One region of the Kocuria sp. BT304 genome, then DNA from elsewhere that is predicted to be linked to it. Evidence: riboswitches for the same ligand, from Rfam matches in the RefSeq annotation. Region 1 holds a riboswitch; the other holds the start of a gene.
The links. A riboswitch is a leader RNA that binds a small molecule or an ion and turns the genes downstream of it on or off. The one in region 1 is predicted to bind S-adenosylmethionine.

Region 2: it holds a riboswitch for S-adenosylmethionine, as region 1 does, so the genes downstream of both, DNL27_RS08675 (MetQ/NlpA family ABC transporter substrate-binding protein) here and DNL27_RS01800 (cobalamin-independent methionine synthase II family protein) in region 1, are expected to answer to the same signal.

Annotation. Positions count from the first base shown of each region.
Region 1 covers NZ_CP030039.1:398,211-401,535, reverse strand. Annotated here, with positions in the region: gene DNL27_RS01810 (CoA transferase subunit A) at 1-139, opposite strand, end outside; gene DNL27_RS01805 (3-hydroxybutyrate dehydrogenase) at 246-998, opposite strand; SAM riboswitch class I at 1,126-1,212, shown strand; gene DNL27_RS01800 (cobalamin-independent methionine synthase II family protein) at 1,227-2,438, shown strand; gene DNL27_RS01795 (MFS transporter) at 2,697-3,325, shown strand, end outside.
Region 2 covers NZ_CP030039.1:1,959,712-1,963,036, forward strand. Annotated here, with positions in the region: gene DNL27_RS08670 (methionine ABC transporter ATP-binding protein) at 1-186, opposite strand, end outside; gene DNL27_RS08675 (MetQ/NlpA family ABC transporter substrate-binding protein) at 183-1,067, opposite strand; SAM riboswitch class IV at 1,160-1,274, opposite strand; gene dxr (1-deoxy-D-xylulose-5-phosphate reductoisomerase) at 1,504-2,778, opposite strand; gene DNL27_RS08685 (GlsB/YeaQ/YmgE family stress response membrane protein) at 2,924-3,220, opposite strand.

The DNA.
Region 1 (3,325 bases):
CCGTGACCCCGCTGTCCCGCACCGCCTCGATGAGGTCCCGCGGGATCCCGGAGAGTCCGAAACCGCCCACCGCGAGCGTCATCCCGTCCCGCAGGGTCTCCGCCAGCAGCCCGGCGACGTCCTCTCTGACCTTGGACATGCCCACCCTTTCGCGTTGCCTGCACATGTGATCCGCATCTCAGCGTAGACGGTCCGCGTCCCGGCTGCCGAAAGCGTGGCACGGCAGGCGCGCGGGCGGCGTCGTCTCAGGAGGCGGTCCAGCCGCCGTCCATCGCGTAGGAGGAGCCCGTGACCATCCCGGCGGACGGGCCCGCGAGGAACGCGATCAGCTCCGCAACCTCCTCGGGCTCCACGAGGCGCTTGATGGCCGACTCGGTGAGCATGATCTTCTCGACCACCTGCTCCTCCGGGATGCCGTGCGTGGCCGCCTGGTCCTTGATCTGCTTGTCCACCAGCGGGGTGCGCACGTAGCTGGGGTTCACGCAGTTGCTCGTGACGCCGTGCGGCGCGCCCTCCAGGGCCACCGCCTTGGACAGCCCCTCCAGGCCGTGCTTGGCGGCCACGTACGCGGCCTTGTACGGCGAGGCCCGCAGCCCGTGCACCGAGGACACGTTGACGATCCGGCCCCAGCCCTGCTCGTACATGTGCGGCAGGGCCGCGCGGATCAGCAGGAACGGGGACTCCAGCATGAGCGTGAGGATCCGGTGCAGGTCCGCAGGATCGACGTCCTGGACGGGCGAGACCTTCTGGATGCCCGCGTTGTTGACCAGCACGTCCACGTCCAGGCGCAGCCGCGCCAGCGCGGCGGTGTCCGTGAGGTCCACAGCCCAGGCTTCACCGCCCACCTCGTCCGCGAGACGCGCGGCGGCGTCGTGGTCGATGTCCGCGACCACCACGTGCGCACCGCGCGCGGCGAGCGCCCGGACGGCCGCCGCACCGATGCCGCTGGCACCTCCGGTGACGAGTGCCTTCTTCTCCTGCAGGGACTGTTCGGTCATGCGCGGACTCCTCGGGGACGGCGGCCTGGTTCCCGGACGGTGGCCCGGGTCACTCCAGGGTACGCAGGCCCGTGATTCGCCCGGCCACCCGTGCGTGAGGTTGGATGGGCGGACACCCGGTGAGGGGTGCCCATCCAGAGCGGCTCAGAGATCTGGCTCGATCACGCCGCAGCAACCGGATCACACCCGGTGCTAATGCCAGAACCGATGGAAAGGATCAGCACAGCCATGCCCTTGAACACCGATCGCATCCAGACCACCCACGTGGGGTCCCTCCCCCGCACGCCGCAGTTGCTCGAGGCCAACAACCGCTTCCAGGCCGGGGAGATCGACCTGGCGCAGTTGGGTGAGGCGCTGGACACCGGGGTGATCGACGTCGTGCGCAAGCAGTGGGAGATCGGCCTGGACATCGTCAATGACGGCGAGTACGGCCACACCACGTCCGGCGCCGTGGATTACGGGGCCTGGTGGAACTACTCGTTCCACCGCCTGGGCGGGCTGACCCCCACGGACGAGGACCGCTGGCAGACGGCGGAGACGCTGCGCTCGTCGCCGGGCAACATCGTGCTCACGAGCTTCCCGGACCGCCGCGACCGCTCCAAGTTCCGGGAGGCCTACGAGGATCCCACGGCCGGGGTCCTGGCCCACCGCGCAAGCGTGTCCCAGCCGAAGATCACGGGCCCGCTGACCTACACGGGTCAGGAAGCCGTGGCCGGTGACATCCGCCGGATCAAGGAGGCCATGGCCGAGACCGGGGCCACGCAGGGGTTCGTGGCAGCGCTGTCCCCCGGCTCGTGCGCGCGCGTGAAGAACGAGTACTACGCGAGCGACGAGGAACTGGTCTACGCGTGCGCGGACGCGATGCGCGAGGAGTACAAGGCCATCACGGACGCCGGGTTGATCGTGCAGATCGACGACCCCTCGATCGCCGAGTCCTGGGACCAGATCAACCCCGAGCCCACAGTGGAGGACTACCTGGCCTTCACCCAGCTGCGCGTGGACGCCCTGAACTACGCGCTGCGCGACCTGCCCGAGGAGCAGATCCGCTTCCACCTGTGCTGGGGTTCGTGGCACGGCCCGCACACCACCGACCTCGAGTTCAAGTACCTCGTGGACCTCATGCTCACCATCCGCGCGCAGGGCTACAGCTTCGAGGCGTCCAGCCCGCGCCACGGCCACGAGTGGAAGGTGTGGACGGACCACCAGCTGCCCGAGGGCAAGGTGGTCTACCCCGGTTTCGTCTCCCACTCGACCAACGTGGTGGAGCACCCCGAGCTCGTGGCGGACCGGATCGAGCAGTACGCGTCCGTGGTGGGCAAGGAGAACGTGATCGCCTCCACGGACTGCGGTCTGGGCGGGCGGCTGCACCCGCAGATCGCGCTGGCCAAGCTCGAGTCCCTCGTGGAGGGTGCGCGGATCGCCTCGCAGCGCCTCTTCTGAGCCCCGCCCCCGGCTCCACCCCGGGCACGACGACGCCGCACGCGCACTCCGCGGGCCCGGCACCCACCGCGGGGGCCGGGCCCGCGGCATCGAGGGGCTTCCCCGTGACCCGCGTAACATATACGATTTGATACACGACGCGGGTGACGCGCTTCACATGCACCCCTACACTCACGTCAAGACCAATCGGTCGGTAAATGCGCCGGCCCCGCCACTGGCACCCCACGGACTCCGGTCCGACGATCCTGGAGACCCCACATGGCATCCACCACCGCAGCGCCCGCGCAGGGCCACACCATGTCACGAGAAGAGCGCAAGGTCCTTGCGGGCACCCTCGTGGGCACCACCATCGAGTGGTACGACTTCTTCATCTATGCCCAGGCCGCCGCGTTCATCCTGGCCGCGCACTTCTTCAACCCGCTCGGGGCGGAGAACGCGCAGCTCGCGCAGGTTGTCTCGTGGGCCTCCCTGGGCATCAGCTTCCTGTTCCGCCCACTGGGTGCGATCGTGGCGGGGCACATCGGCGACCGCTTCGGCCGCAAGGTCACGCTTGTGATGACCCTGTTCGGCATGGGCGCGGCCACCACGTTGATCGGCCTGCTGCCCACCTACGAGAAGATCGGCATTGCCGCTCCGATCCTGCTGGTGCTGCTGCGCATCCTGCAGGGCTTCTCCGCCGGCGGTGAGTGGGGCGGCGCGGCCCTGATGTCCGTGGAGCACGCCCCCGTGAACAAGCGCGGACTCTTCGGCGCGTACCCGCAGATCGGCGTGCCGATCGGCATGCTCATGGCCACCCTGTTCATGTTCGGCCTGAGCACGGGGCTGACGCCCCAGCAGTTCGAGTCCTGGGGCTGGCGCGTGCCGTTCCTGTTCTCCATCGTGCTGAT
Region 2 (3,325 bases), 1.2 Mb from region 1:
CCGCACAAGGGTGGACTTGCCGGCCCCGGAGTACCCGATCACCGCGAAGACCTCACCGCGGCGGATCTCCAGGTTCACGGAGTCCACCGCGGTCACCGTGCGGGCTCGCCGCCGGGACCCGGTGGTGAAGACCTTGCTGACGTCCTTGAATCTGACCAGTGCGTCCGCCGTGGAGGCTGGGCTCACTTGCTCTGCTCCTTGAGGTCGGTGGAGTAGCGGGCCAGCAGGTCCTTGAGCTCCTGCTGGTCCACCCGGGTGGGAACCGCGGTGCCCTTGGTCTCCTTCTTCTCGGCCTCCTGGACCTTGTCGTCGTAGTAGAAGCCCGCGACCTTCTTCAGCGTCTCGTTGTCCGCGTTCGCCTCGGTCGCGGCGAAGAGGTTGTCGTAGACCTTGGCGCTGTCCGCCGTGGGGTCGTCCTGGGCGAGGGCGTTCTTCGGGTCGAGGTTCGCGCGGTCCAGGAAGTCGTTGTTCACCACGGAGCCGGCCACGGAGTCCATGGACAGCACAGTCTGCTCGGCGGAGACCGGGCGGACCGTGACCTTGGACTTCTCCTTGTCGATGTCCTGCTCGGTGGGTGCGATCGTGTCCTTGGTGAAGGAGACCAGGCCCTGCTGCTGGAGCAGGTTCAGGGAGCGCGAGAGGTTGATCGAGTCGTTGGGGACGGCGATCTCGTCCCCCTGCTTGAGCTCGGACACGGACTTCGCGGTCTTGGAGTACAGCCCCAGCGGGAAGATGGACGTGGAGCCCACGGGCGTGATGGTGTCACCGGAGCTGTTGTTGTAGTCCGCGAGGTAGGCGATGTGCTGGAACCAGTTCATGTCGATGTCCCCGCTCTTCAGGGCGGGGTTCGGCTGGCTGTAGTCGCTGAAGTCCACGAACTCAACGGACACGTCGTTCTTCGCGGCCACCTCTTTGAACGCGTCCTGGACGGGCGTGGCACCCACGATGCCGATGGTGATCTTGCCGTCGGCGGTAGGGTCGGTGTTTTCGGAGCCGCCGCCGCACGCGGTGAGGGTCAGGCCCAGGGTGGTGGCCAGTACTACGGGGAGCAGTCGTTTGCTTCGCACGATCGTGCCTTTCCAGGGTCGGGGTCCGGTCGCGCGGAGCGAGCGGTCCCACCTGGATGAGGGCAAGGATCAGACACGTGCCATTTGAAGAGAAACCGCACTTGCCGTGATCGGTTCGAACCGCGGCCGGATGGTCATCTGGGGCACCCCGCTACGGGAGAGGGTTGCCGTCCGGCCAGCCAGAGCTACGCGCCGGAACTCGTCATCCGCCCACGAGCCTAGCACGCCGTGGGCCCCCTCCCCGACGCGGGCACCGTCCCGGCCCCATCGCACCACTCCCCTGGGCTCACCGCGGGTGGTGGAGCCGCGGTCTCCCACCGGCAGCCCGGACGACGCCGCCCCGACCGTCGCGCCGCCCCGCACCGCGCTCCCATCGTCCGGTGCCGCCACCTCGGCCCGGCCCGGCCTCGTGGCCTCGGGCAGGGCCCAGTCGGCACTATCCCCGGGCGATCCGCTCGTCGGCCCGGGCGCGGGCCCACCGCTCGGCCTCCAACACGTCCTCGAGGAAGGGCTCGCGCACACCGGTGTGCTCGTCCACCACGCTCGCCACGAGCTCCACGATCTGGAGGAAGCCGAGCGCGCCGCGGTGGAACGCGTGGACCGCCTGCTCGTTCGCGGCGTTGAAGACCGCGGGCCACGTGCCTCCGAGGGCCCCCGCGTGCTTCATGAGCTCGACCGCGGGGAACGCTTCGGCGTCGAGCGGCTCGAACGTCCACTCGGCGGCACGGGTCCAGTCGCACGCCGCGGCGGCCCCCGGGACGCGGTGCGGCCACGCGAGGCCCAGGGCGATGGGCAGCCGCATGTCCGGGGGCGAGGCCTGGGCCAGGGTGGAGCCGTCCACGAACTGGACCATCGAGTGCACCACCGACTGCGGGTGCACGGTCACGTCGATCCGGTCGAGGGGCACGTCGAACAGCAGGGACGCCTCGAGCACCTCGAGCGCCTTGTTGACCATGGTGGCGGAGTTGGTGGTGACCATGGCACCCATGTCCCACGTGGGGTGGCGCAGCGCCTGCTCCGGCGTCACGTGCGCAAGCTGCGCGCGGCTCATCCCCCGGAACGGGCCTCCCGAGGCCGTGAGCACGAGGCGCTCCACCTCCGCCGCCGTGCCCGAGCGCAGCGCCTGCGCGATCGCGGAGTGCTCGGAGTCCACGGGGATCAGAGCGTTCGTGAGGCCCGTGCCCGCAGCGGCCGCCGTGACGAGCGGACCGCCCGCGATCAGCGACTCCTTGTTGGCCAGCGCCACCCGGTGCCCCGCCCCCAGCGCGGCCAGGGTGGGCGCGAGCCCGATGCTGCCGGTGATGCCGTTGAGCACCAGGTCGGCGCCGTCCCACGCGGCGAGCTCCGTGGCGGCGCGCTCGCCGTGCAGCACCTCGGGCACCGGTGACGACGCCGCCCGCGCGGCGTCCGCGAGCAGCTCACCCAGCCGCGCGGCGTCGTCCGCGGTGCCGCTCGTGCCCACCGCGGCCACGCGGAAGCGCACGGCCTGCCGCGCGAGCAGCTCCAGGTTGCCCGCGCCCGCCGCCAGCGCGAGGACCTCGAACGGCGGGTGCTGGGCGTCCGACTCCGGCCGTGCGAGGTCCGCGGCCCGTTCCACGACGTCGAGCGCCTGCGTGCCGATGGACCCCGTGGAGCCCAGGATCACCAGCCGCCGGGGCGCGGCACTCGTGGCGCGGTCGAGATCGGGGGTCATGGTCCGTGGGGAAGTCATGGTTCCAGTATGGCGCGGCGCGCCCCGGAGCCCTCCCGAACCTGGCCCGAGGCCTCCCCTTGACGGGCGGCACCCGCTCGGACATGCGACAAGGGCGCCACCCGTAGGTGACGCCCTTGTGCAGTGGTCCTCAGGACCGCTGGGTTCAGCGGCGGCGGTTGACCACCAAGCCGTAGATCAGCAGCACGATGATCGCGCCGATCACGGACGTGATGATGGTGCCGATGCTGATCTTGTCGATACCGGCGTGCAGGCCCGGGATGAAGGAGCCCAGCCAGCCACCGAGGAACGCGCCCACGATGCCCAGGATGATGGTGACGATGATCCCACCACCCTGCTTGCCCGGCAGGATCAGCTTGGCGAGAGCGCCAGCGATCAGGCCGAGGATGATCCAGCTAAAAATGCCCATGTTCTCCACCTCAAGTTTTCGTTGCTCAAGCATGCGGTGACCCGCAGTCGCTCTGGTCAGCGAACCGTCGTACAGTGTACTACCAGTTTGGAGGACTAATGAGTTCCCACCGCATGATGTCGCGCCACAGTGGGGACA